Regions from separate parts of the Neobacillus sp. S1115 genome, predicted to be linked through region 1. Evidence: riboswitches for the same ligand, from Rfam matches in the RefSeq annotation. Region 1 holds a riboswitch; each other region holds the start of a gene.
The links. A riboswitch is a leader RNA that binds a small molecule or an ion and turns the genes downstream of it on or off. The one in region 1 is predicted to bind thiamine pyrophosphate.
Positions count from the first base shown of each region.

Region 2: it holds a riboswitch for thiamine pyrophosphate, as region 1 does, so the genes downstream of both, tenI (thiazole tautomerase TenI) here and thiM (hydroxyethylthiazole kinase) in region 1, are expected to answer to the same signal.
Region 3: it holds a riboswitch for thiamine pyrophosphate, as region 1 does, so the genes downstream of both, thiC (phosphomethylpyrimidine synthase ThiC) here and thiM (hydroxyethylthiazole kinase) in region 1, are expected to answer to the same signal.

Region 1 is NZ_AP038275.1:2,629,560-2,633,815, reverse strand. It holds gene thiE (thiamine phosphate synthase) at 1-367, opposite strand, end outside; gene thiD (bifunctional hydroxymethylpyrimidine kinase/phosphomethylpyrimidine kinase) at 364-1,176, opposite strand; gene thiM (hydroxyethylthiazole kinase) at 1,176-1,997, opposite strand; TPP riboswitch at 2,078-2,186, opposite strand; gene ACZ5B7_RS12755 (glutaredoxin family protein) at 2,314-2,556, opposite strand; gene ACZ5B7_RS12750 (HipA family kinase) at 2,888-3,688, opposite strand; gene ACZ5B7_RS12745 (glycosyltransferase family 4 protein) at 3,685-4,256, opposite strand, start outside.
Region 2 is NZ_AP038275.1:3,959,756-3,964,011, forward strand. It holds gene thiS (sulfur carrier protein ThiS) at 1-147, opposite strand, end outside; gene thiO (glycine oxidase ThiO) at 144-1,280, opposite strand; gene tenI (thiazole tautomerase TenI) at 1,264-1,878, opposite strand; TPP riboswitch at 2,028-2,137, opposite strand; gene ACZ5B7_RS19130 (histidine kinase N-terminal domain-containing protein) at 2,350-3,456, shown strand; gene ACZ5B7_RS19135 (hypothetical protein) at 3,911-4,207, shown strand.
Region 3 is NZ_AP038275.1:6,013,691-6,017,946, reverse strand. It holds gene ACZ5B7_RS29205 (nuclease-related domain-containing protein) at 1-698, shown strand, start outside; gene ACZ5B7_RS29200 (VanZ family protein) at 726-1,193, opposite strand; gene ACZ5B7_RS29195 (peptidoglycan DD-metalloendopeptidase family protein) at 1,325-2,179, shown strand; TPP riboswitch at 2,532-2,644, shown strand; gene thiC (phosphomethylpyrimidine synthase ThiC) at 2,799-4,256, shown strand, end outside.

The DNA.
Region 1 (4,256 bases):
CTGCTTCGGCCTCCTCCGGCGTATGAACGGATACACCAAGAATTTTATTATCGCCAATTTGATTTCTGACTGTTACAGCCGGTTCATCCTCCTGACCAATATGAACCCCATCTGCGTCAAGCGCGATTGCCAGTTCAAGATCATCATTAACGATAAACGGAATTCTGTGTTCTTTGCATAGGCTTTGCAGTTTTTTCGCAAGAGCATATTTTTCTTCCCCGATTAAAGCCCCTTCGCCTTTTTCCCGAAATTGAAAAAAGGTAATTCCTCCGGCGATGGCTTCTTTCAATACCTCAACCGGGTCCTTCCTGCAATTGGCTGTTCCCATAATAAAATATACTTTCAAGGCTTCCCGTAAGTTTATCATGATTGGACCATCTCCATGATTCTTTTCCGGTAAGCCCCATGGTTTGTCGGCCCATGTCCCTGTCCAATCGCAATCCCATCTTCAATTGCAGCCTGAATAAAATCCTTCGCCTTGATGACCGCTTGATATACATCTGCTCCCTTAGCCAGTTCAGCAGTAATCGCTGCTGAAAAAGTGCAGCCAGTGCCGTGTGTGTTCTTAGTCGGAATTCGCTTACTCGTAAAAGTATAGAATTCTTTTCCTTCGAAGAGGAGATCTGTTGATTCTGAAGGGTTTTCATCATGGCCGCCTTTCAGCACAACGTTTTGCACCCCTAAGGCATGTAATTTTTTTGCTGCCTCCTGCTTATCTTCTGCTGTACGTATAGACATCCCGGTTAGGACCTCAGCCTCTGGAATATTCGGGGTAACCACTTTGGCAAGCGGCATTAAAAATTTCTTCATCGCAGAAATTGCTTCAATTTGCAGCAAGGAAGCCCCGCCTTTTGCGATCATTACAGGATCGACAACAACATTATCCCAATGATATTTTGTAAGATTAACAGATACAGCTTCAATAATTTCAGCATTAAATAACATACCCGTTTTCACCGCATCAGTCCCCATGTCCTCACCGATGGCTTTCATCTGTTCGATAACCGCCTCTGCTGTCATTGGATAAACTCCATGGACACCTAATGTATTTTGCGCTGTAACAGCGGTTAATGCGGACATGCCAAAAACCTCTAACTCCTGAAACGTTTTTAGGTCCGCCTGAATTCCGGCTCCACCGCCAGAATCGGAACCTGCAATCGTTAACGCCTTTTTCATTATTGCCCTCCTCCTGTTAATTTTTTTATGGAAGAATAAAGATTGATGTCATCTGCAGCAACCTTCGAAAGCTGGTTCAAAAATTCGATTTGAAAGCTTCCTGGGCCTGATTCCACCGTTAGTTCCGCCGCCTTTTCTGCGGCTATTCCGTATATCGAGACTGCAGCAACAGATGCCTGCAGTAAATCCTTCTCCACCCCGGTAAATGCACCAATAACGGAGGTTAATAGACAACCAGTACCTGTCACTTTTGTTAACAATGGATGTCCATTAGCCACAACATAAGTGGTACTCCCATTCGTAACGACATCTTCCTTCCCTGTAATGACGACGATACAGTTTAATTTTTCGGCAGCAGTCATGGCGAGATCGGTAATATTACCATTTGTGCTTCCCGCATCGACACCTTTGATTTCCCATTTCTCTCCAACGACATTGGCAATTTCAGCGGCGTTCCCTCGAATTATGGATACTCTTAGTTCCCTCATGATCCTTTGCGCTGTTTCCGTCCGATAAGGGGTTGCCCCTGCACCCACCGGGTCAAAAATAACCGGAATACCTTGTTCATTGGCCGCCTTCCCTGCCAAAATCATCGAATCTACCGTTTGTGAATTTAAAGTGCCAATATTTAAAACTAGTGAACTGGCGATCCGTGCCATATCTGCGGCTTCCTCAGCAGCATTGGCCATTACCGGTGATGCCCCTAAAGCCAAAAGTCCATTCGCTGTAAAATTGGTTACCACTAAATTCGTAATATTATGTACAAGCGGTTTTACTTCTCTTACTTTTTGCAACGTTTCAAACAAGTTGTTTTTAAGCAAATCCTTCTCCTCCTTTTAAAAAATAAAAAAAACCAGACCCTCATAAAGGACCTGGTTAAGTTAAGTAAGAAACCGTAAAAATTAAACATGGTCTACTTTCCTACGCTGGTATTATCCAGTTCAGGTCCGAAGGGTTAAAAACTAGCCGTTTTCTCTCAGCCCGCTAACAGGGCACCCCTAGTAGTTACATCAAATATGAAATTATCATCAGAATAAACCTAAGAATCTTTTTTGTAAAGAAAAATATCTTAAAAATACTTTTGTTTAACCCGCTTCTAAAAACTCCGAAATACTCGATTTCCGAAATTTGTACTTATTAGCTCTCTTTCGCAAGCTCCATCAATTCTTTAAGATCATTTGTAAAACCCTTTACCGCACGGTTATTCACTACCGTAACAGGAACACCGAGAAAACCGTATTTTTCCACTTCCTTTTGATACTCAGGATTTTCTGCCACATTTCTTGTCTCAAAAGGAATTCCTTCTTCAGTCAGGACTTTCTTAACCATTGTGCATTCGATACAGTCGTTGGTGGTATAAACAATTACTTGTTTGCTCAAGATAAAATTCTCCCCTGTCCGATTATGTCTAACATACACAATATTCATTTTACCTACAAAAAGCAATTTAAATGATTATATGCCAAATGATTTATATAAAGGCAAACAGTGGGAATACAGCTTCATGTCGGGTCATGTCGTTTTGTACATCACTCTAGCGACCTCACAACTCGAGAAATGTCACTTCATGCGCTTTCCCAAGGAATAAACACAATAATTTCCCATCACAAAACAGCCTATTCAACCAAAAACCACGAAAAAACAAAAAAATAACCGTCAAAAAATGACGGTTTAAACGATTGATCACCCATTATTTTACAATTCATTCGCCTCAGGTGGACAATTTGCCAAAATGTCTTTTTGTGGTGTCTGACACCCATTTTCTTTTCATAAACCTTTCGAGCAATTTAGGAAGAATTTTTTTTCGCCTTGTTACGAGTGTTGTTACTATTGCTTTTTTTTCGTCTTTTGTGACGCCCCATTCTTCCGGGATAAGCTCAACAATTTCTTCTATTAATAAAATGGGGATTGTTTGAATAATTTCCAGGTGCTCATAAAATATTTTTTCATCCTCGATATAGGCCGACATCAATTCATGTGTGGCACTTTTTAATAAATCGGCAGGGAGATTATCTACATCCTCCTGGGTCCAATTATAGGAACCAAAAACCTCTGCCTGGTCTATCATCCATAGCTTATACGCTCCTGAACCTGAGGCAACTTCTTGAAAAAGAACATTCATACGAGTCCGATCACGATTAAACAGCCAATAATCAAATGCAATAATACCCGCTAATGACTGGTGGTTAACAATAGAAGAAATTTTTGAAACCTTGTGGCCATCCAGACAATCGGGAATAAACAAAGATGCAAATTGGTATTGGGTGTGTCCCAACTCGGCAAGTTCAGGCACCTGTAACGAGAATTCCTCCGGAATTTCTACGATTCTGCCAAATGGAATTGGCAATCCTAGATATCGCCCAAGGCAGTAGGCGACCCATTCATTGGGCAAAGATCTTTCAAAGCCTTGCTGAAAAAATTTCACCACATACTCCCTGCCATCATCAAACATGATTAAATGAGCGTTCGATTTTCCTTGTAATTTTTTCTGATATGACACAGGTTTAATCAAGTCGCCTCCACCTCCCCATCTCCATTCCTCTCCAATTGAATGAATGATTTTAATAAGTGAACGTATTGATCCGCGACCACGTGGATGGCAAAATTCTCTTCCACCCGACGAACTGCAGCTTCCGACATTTTTCGATGCATGTCGGGATTATCTACAATCTCATAGATTTGCTTGGCTGCATCGTCGACGTTTTGGCCCCGATAAAGCAAGCCTGTCTCACCATTTACCACCAGTTCGTTAATTGGCATGATGTTCGAAGCCACAACAGGAACCCCGCACACCATCGATTCAATAAAAGTATTCCCGAACGATTCCGACTTCGTGGTCGCTAGGGTGCAGCCACCCGATTCGCGAATTTTGGCATAGACATGCGGCATCTGCTGGTACGGAATAACGGGAAACCATTTCACAATGTCAGTTAGTTCCCCGTCATTCCAAGCGGCAGCAAATTCTTCCCGCTGGACGCTTTGTGCACCGCCAATGAGCCAGAATTCTATATCATCACGTTCACGTTTTATTTTCTCGGCGACCTCCAATAGCATCGGCCAATTCTTCCGCCTATCAGTCC
Region 2 (4,256 bases), 1.3 Mb from region 1:
ACTTTGGTGTTCCAGCTTGGTTAAAATTTCACCGTTTACTTCGACCACAACGACTTTATCATGGATTTCAAAATGCTGAAGAACATCTGAAACAAATACCATACTGTCTGATAATTGGGTCCATTCGCCATTTAATAATACCTTCATGGTTTACCTCCTACCAACATATTTCTGTCGAGCCGGAAAGCTGATAGCAGATTCTCATCTTTCAGTCTGCCTTCGATTAATTCAGCCACTAGTTTCCCTGTAATCGGGCTAAGTAGAATCCCATTGCGAAAATGCCCTGCTGCCACAAACAAATTTTTCCACCTCGGATGCGCGCCAATGTAAGGCAGTCCATCACCTGTCTGTGGCCTAATTCCAGCCCACACCCTCTCCCACGCTGCCTCTTTAATTTGCGGTATGATTTGGGTTGCTCTTTCCAGCAAAGTGGAAATCCCTTTTGCTGTTACCTTTTTATCGAATGTATGTTCAATCATGGTCGCACCAATATAAATTTCTCCATTCTTTTTTGGTACAAGATAGCAGCGTTTATCTGAAAAAATGGTTCTATTGATAATTGGCCTTTCTGTTTTAACGGAAAAGCATTCACCTTTAACAGGATACATGTTCATCTCTAAACCAGATTCACGGATTAATTGGGCCGCCCAAGCACCGGCCGCAACAACAAAGTTATCACTAAGGATGGTTCCGTTCGTGGTTTGCACCCCTATCACCTGACCGTTTTGATAAAGAAAAGATAGCACTTCGGTGTTTTCAAGTATTTTAGCACCAAAATGGACCGCCGCTTTTGCGAACGCCTGCGTTAACTTTGCAGGCTGTACATGCCCGTCGTTCGGGAGATACATCGCTCCAGGTACGCTTGTTGAAAGTGACGGTTCCATTTCTCGTAATTCCTTCGCATCCAGCCATTTTATGGTTGGATCCCATTTCTTTTGAAAGGTGACCTGTTTTTTTACTTCTTCTGCTATGTCTTCGGTTTCTGCAATTTTTAACATCCCTTTATTGACAAACTCGATTTCCACACCAGTAGTTTCCAATAATTCATTAGCGAGAGCCGAAAACATTGATTGACTTTTTATCGCCAACTGAAATAATGGACCGTCATGTTCAAGTTCAGCTTGCGCAGCCAGCATTCCGGCGGCAGCACTTGATGCTTGGCAGCCGATTTGTTCTTTCTCAATAATGATGACTTTTCTTCCTTGCTTTGATAACTGATAGGCAATCGAGGCTCCATTAACACCACCTCCAATTATGGCAACATCAAATGTATGATCCATATTTCTCACCTCCATCTCTAAATGCATGTATGTAAGACTTTACGGCTAATAAGGGGTCACGAGCATCTAAAACACCTGACATGACAGCGATACCCGTTGCCCCTGCCTGTAGGACTTCTTCCATATTCTCCGGCGTTATCCCGCCAATGGCAATCACCGGAATGTTCAGCTGTGACAGCCGTGTTAATTCTTCTAGCCCTTTTGGGGTCTTTCCTGGTTTTGATTGCGAAGGGAAGACATGACCGTATAGAACGAAATCAGCTCCATTCTCCTTTGCATTTTGTCCTTCTTCATAGGAGTGAATGGAAGTCCCGACCCTAAGTTGAGGAAAATGCTCCTTTACACAGGCTGTATCTAAACTATGATAGGCTAATTGAACACCAAGGGCCTTTGCCACGATTGCAACATCTACCCGATCGTTAATCACGATTTTTGATGGAGGGACGTTTTCATTTGTTAAAAGTTCGACTGCTTGAAAAAGTTCCTTTGCTGATTTTTGTTTTTCCCGCAAGTGTAGCGCAGTTACAAATGGATGAATATCCTTCGCTATTTCAGCCAATTGATGGATCGACATTTTACCATTGGATATAAGATGCAACTCTTTTTCTTTTAGACTAGTAAAAATACAACTCCCCCCCTTTGAATGGATTTCGCCGGTCTAAGGAAGCGCAAAACAGGCAAAACAAAAAGCCACTTCCTTTTGTAAGAAAGTGGCCGAAATTTAGAAATAAAAATTTTGCTCTCCAAAAATCCCGTTGTCCACTTCCCTACGCTGGCATTAACCAGATCAGGTTCATAGAGTCCCGAAGTCACACTTCAATCTCAGCCTTTTCAAAAAGGCACCTCTAGCGGATTTGATTCATATTCATTTGAAAAGATTACCTCATATGGATATATGGTAACATTTTATTCAAAAAAGTCAAACATTTCAAACCTTATTTGCTCGTACATTTCATCAAATTGCTTTGAAATATTTCTTATATACACCTATTTTGAGGCACGAGAACCGTCCCCATGCATCAAATTTTTATGCTATAATCACTTTAATATAGTGGAAAGCAGGCTGTGTATGGATAAAAAAGTAGGCCAATTTCTAATTGAGAATGAACAAAAGTTTATACATTTTTGGGAAGAGCAAATTATTATCCATTATTACCGGGATAATCCAGAGCTAATATTAAAGAACGGTCATTTAATGTACCATCTCATAACAAATTCAATTTTAAAGGGATTCTCTGATGAAGATGTTAAATTATTGGCGCACAAAGTAGCCCTGGAACGGGTCGAGGCTAATGTCAATATTGGGGAATTTGTTTATAATGTAAATCTGGGTAGAAGTATAATTATTAAATATTTAAACCTTTCCGGACTCATACCAGAAGAGCTGCAGCCAACGATTGACTTGGTCAATAAACAGTTCGATTTATTCTGTTTCTATGCTGTTTCTAAGTACACCGAAATCAAAGATAAGAAACTACAAGAACAAAATTTATTTATTTCCCAAACACATAAGGACCGGTTGGCGATTCTTGGACAAATGTCTTCTAGCTTTGTTCATGAATTTCGCAACCCGCTCACTTCCGTTATGGGCTTTATAAAACTATTAAAGCACGAGCATCCTAATCTACCATATTTAGATGTTGTCAGCCAAGAATTAGATCAACTTAAGTTCAGAATTACTCAGTTCCTTCATACATCAAAACTGAACACGCTGGCAGAAAGCCAGAATGAAGACATTACCATCCATTTATTAATAGAAGAAGTGCTTGATTTCCTCTATCCAAGCATCGTCGATGGCAATGTCCAAATTCATACAAATATCGATGCTGATATTTGTATCACGGGCGATCGGAATGAGTTAAAACAAGTTTTTCTCAATCTTTTAATAAACGCAGTTGACGCTGTGTGTGAAGAAGAAAATCTGCGGAAAATTGATATCCAAACAAATATAGATGATCACCAAATTAAGATTCGTATTTCTAATAATGGCCCTACTATCGATCCTGAAGCAGTACATTTAATTTTCGAACCCTTCTTCACTACTAAGAAACTAGGCACAGGTATCGGCTTATTCGTTTGTAAGAATATTGTTGAGAAACATCACGGTGAAATAGAATGTATGTCTGATAATCATGTTACTACCTTTCAACTTACGTTACCTATTAAAAAGAATTAAAATCCATTTACACCGCCCATGCGGTGTTTTTTATTTGTGTAATATATTCGTTTAAATGAGCAGTCGGTCACATATTGCTTTTCAATGCGACCGAACTTTCAATGATTTTCTCCGGGTATGGAGTTTTTTGCTTTCATAGTCCAAAGGAAAAACGCGCTAAAAACGGTTACCCTTTTAAAAGAACTAGATTGCCAAAATTCAAAGATGCTGCGTGAATCTTTACCAGTACCAGATCATCGTTAAGTATAGGTTTTTCTACCTCTTCTGTTTAAGAACATCGGGTGTACCGTACTTCGTGTACACAACTGCTTTCATTACCCCACCTCTATTGCGTTATATTCATTCATATGTTTTGAAGATTACGAATTAGACCAATAGTCTTAACAAGTGACGAATCCTTTGTCTTATAGGGTTTTCTTCTGTATACTCAAAACCGAGGAGTGATTACGTGATAATGCATGTTTATGAAAAATTAGAGGTCGCCCTTGAAGATTGGGAAATGATGAAGAAAGCTTCAGAGGATGAAAGCGAAGAATGTGCCGAACGGTTTGAAAGGCATTTTTATGAGTTTATTGACGAATTAAAGATTTGGTTTCAGCAATTGGACCAACCGCCAGCCACTATCGATGATGCAGAAAATCTTCCTGAAATCAGTGATATAATCGAGCGTTTACCGGCACCGCTTCAACTCAACTTTTTAACAGAATTGGAGTTAATTGTTGAAGGTGAAGACCAGGTCCGCTACGATTGATCCCCTCCAAAATTCACAAGTGGTGACGCACGGGGACGGTTCTCATGTT
Region 3 (4,256 bases), 2.9 Mb from region 1:
TGGAAGTGAAGAATAGGAGCGGGGAGATCCATTTTAAAAGAGAATTAAACCAGGCCTTTTTGCGAAAGAATGGTCAGGAGGAACGCATAAAGAATCCGGTGCTGCAGGCCAAGCTCCAGGCGCGAAAGCTAAACGGGTGGCTGCAAGAGCACCATTTTCCAAACGTTCCAATCCATTATCTTTTTGTAAACAGTAATGAAAAAACATTGATTACAGCGGAGCACGGGAATGAAGAGATTCTTCGGAATGTATGTAATAGTGAATTTTTAATAGAAAAAATAGAACAAATTAAAGAATTTCAAAAGATAGATAAGCTAGGCTCCAAGGATTTAAAAAAGGTAAATAAATTACTTCTATCGAAGCACACTCCCGATAATCCCGATATATTAAAGCAATTCCACCTGTCTCCTAAAGAAATCCCCACTGGTGTGAAGTGCCCCGATTGCCGCTTTTTGCCGATGACTTATCATTCCGGAACCTGGTGGTGCCCAAAGTGTAACGCCAAATCGAAAACTGCCCATATTCCAGCCATCAACGATTATTTCCTTTTAATAAAACCGACTATCACAAATTCTGAGCTAAGAGAGTTTCTCCATATAGATTCGATAAGAGTGGCCAGCCATTTTCTAACGACCGCAGATTTCCCCCATAGTGGTACATTTAAAGACCGTGTTTACCATCATCCCGTATTGCAATAAAAAAACCACCGCCAACCAGCAGTGGTTTTAAGAAACAGACCGAACGCGGCCGAGCAGCTTCGCCAGCCCCGCAAATTTACCCTTATACAGCGCACCACGAATAAAATAGTAGCAGACGCTGATGCCGAGGAAGTCCTTAAATAGGTCAAATAGCGACGCGGAGCGGTATGGATAGAACGATTGGTGGATTTCGTCACTGATGCCGTAGAAGGCCGCAAACAGGGCACAAGCCAAGTTCCAGCCTGGCGTAAAACTGAAACCGGCGACAGCATTGCTGCGCAGGTCAGCGTTACCGCGTCTAAACGTCAAACATGCGAGGACTAGTAATACATATAAAATCGCAAACTCTATTAAATGCAATGATTCTTTAATAGTGTGGTCAATCGTCGAATCGGGCAGGCGCACGAAGTGGTCCGACGGCAGGCTCGATTGAATGAAGATGGCTGCCATGTAAAGCACGGGCAGGACCCGCAGCACCCATTTTAACACGTTCATGAAACAATTCCCCCTAAAAATTTTTCAAAAAGATGCATAAAAACGCAGGCAATTACAAAAAATAAAATTTTTTTCAGACTAGTGTATATAATTCTAGTTATCTGTTCAGAATGATTGCTGAGGTGATGAAAATGAGAGAGGAAGAAAACAAACGATCTTCTCAAAGTTCCAGCGTAAAACGCTTTTTCAAGAAGCGTTGGGTATTTCCAGCCATCTATATCGCAAGTGCAGCAATCATTTTAACAGGTGTTCTTTGGTACCAGTCCAGCGCAGGAGACTCAGACAAATACGATTACAAGTCTACTGATATTACTGGCAAAAAGACCAACCCGCCTGCAGTTGAAGTTAACTCGGCTTTAGAAAACGTCAAAATGCCGGTGAAGGATGCAGCAACAGCTGTCATCAAGACAAAGTTCTATGATTTCAGTGCGAAAGCTGAAGACCAGGAAGCCGCATTAGTATTCTACGAGAACACATACAACCCGAATACTGGTGTCGACATCACCATGAAGGACGGCGAAACGTTTGATGTATTAGCATCACTCAGCGGAACTGTCACTCGTGTTGAAGAAGACGCGGTGCTTGGAAATGTCATCGAAATTGAACACGACAAAGGTATTGTAACACAATATCAGTCCGTGAAAGACATTAAAGTTGAAGTTGGCGACAAGGTGAAACAGGGAGATGTTCTTGCCAAGGCTGGGCAAAGCATGTTCAATGAAAAAGCTGGAACACACGTCCATTTTGAAATTCGTAAAGATGGCGTCGCGGTTAACCCTAGTAAGTATATCGACAAACCGGTAAGTTCTTTACAAGAAGCGACTCCTTCAAACAGCAAGGAATCCATGCAAACTCCTAGCGAAAAAAAGCAGCAGGAGTTGGAGGATCCAGCTGGCTCCGACGACCAGTCTTCCGATAAGGAAACAGACGACGGCAGCACTAAAGAAGACGAGTCCACTAACTCAAAAGAAAAGACAAATTCATAATATTGAAAGTATAAGGGGAAGGGGAGTACTTCCTCTTTTTTTTGCGTTTTTTTCAAAAAAAAGAATCTGGTTCGCCTGCCAGATTCCGCAAAAAAATAGGACCCGGCCGATTGCCGGATCCAACACGATATATTAAAAGGGGGGGTTATGAAAAAGTGTGACTGAGATTGTCCTTTTCACACTTTTATCTTACCCTCCAGATATGAACAAACTATGAACAAAAGGTGAAAGTTTGAAAAACAGTTATGAGAATTATCTGTTCCGATAACCACAAAGTTTACCAAAAAGCTTTCCATTTCCAAAAATTTCTGATATATTTTGACTGTAAGATTATAACTTAATATTGTTTGAAATGCTCTACTGGGGGGGTCCGATGGCTCGGACTGAGAGAAGAATGCATAAATTCTTTGACCCTTTGAACCTGATCTGGATTATACCAGCGTAGGGAAGTAGTATCAAAGGTGTCCGTGGTTTAATTTGGGTACCGCTACTTTTGGATGAAAAAATCAGGTTCTGTGCAAACAGAACCTTTTTGTATTGTCCTCCATTACTTTCCAGTAATGAACTGCGCTGTAACTCCCAGGGTGCAAAATCAAACCATTTTGAAGGAGGAAGTTACATGCAGAAGCAAGTGGAAGGGAACATCGAGTTAAAATCACAATTCACTGGAAGTAAAAAGGTATATGTCGAAGGGGCAAGACCCGATCTTAAGGTTCCGATGAGAGAAATTCAACTTACTCGAACCGTTGCTGCTTTTGGAGAAGAAGAAAATGAGCCTGTTCGGGTCTATGATACGAGCGGCCCCTACACTGATTCGAATTATCAGGTCGATATTCAAAGCGGACTTCCAGCATTGCGCAAGGATTGGATTCTCGAGCGGAATGATGTGGAGGCATATGTTGGAAGAGAAATAAAGGCCAAGGATAACGGATTCCATGAAGGGGACGAACGTGCAAACCTTGAATGGTATCCCAATGTAAATAAAACACCCCTTAAAGCTAAAACAGGAAAAAATGTCACCCAGATGCATTATGCCAAAAAAGGCATGATTACCCCTGAAATGGAGTACATAGCCATTCGTGAACATAGGGACCCGGAATTTGTCCGTGCAGAAGTTGCCAGCGGGAGAGCGATTATCCCAGCCAATATCAATCACCCGGAAAGCGAACCGATGATTATTGGACGAAACTTTCATGTGAAAATTAATGCAAATATCGGGAATTCGGCCGTTACCTCCTCTATAGAGCAAGAGGTTGAAAAAATGACGTGGGCAACTCGCTGGGGCGCCGATACCATCATGGATTTATCGACCGGAAAAAATATCCACACAACGAGAGAATGGATCATTCGCAATTCTCCCGTACCAGTCGGAACGGTCCCAATCTATCAGGCACTTGAGAAGGTAAATGGGATTGCCGAGAATTTAACATGGGAAATATACCGCGATACGTTAATTGAACAGGCGGAACAAGGGGTCGACTATTTTACAATCCATGCCGGCGTTTTGCTGCGATATATTCCTTTAACGGCAAAACGGACAACAGGCATTGTATCCCGCGGCGGCTCGATTTTGGCGCAATGGTGCTTGGCTCATCATAAGGAAAATTTCCTCTATACTCATTTTGAAGAAATATGTGAAATCCTGAAACAATATGATATCTCTGTTTCTCTTGGAGACGGGCTCCGTCCAGGCAGTATTGCTGATGCAAATGATGAAGCACAATTCGCAGAGCTTGAAACGCTGGGGGAATTAACGGAGATTGCCTGGAAACATGATGTGCAGGTGATGATTGAAGGGCCAGGTCATGTACCGATGCATATGATCAAAGAGAACGTCGATAAGCAAATGGAAATTTGTAAAGAAGCGCCATTTTATACGTTAGGACCTTTAACCACCGATATCGCACCAGGATATGATCATATTACTTCAGCTATCGGAGCGGCGATGATCGGCTGGTTTGGAACAGCGATGCTCTGTTATGTGACACCCAAAGAGCATCTAGGCTTACCGAACAAAGATGATGTCCGGGAAGGAGTCATTGCTTATAAAATTGCCGCTCATGCCGCTGATTTGGCC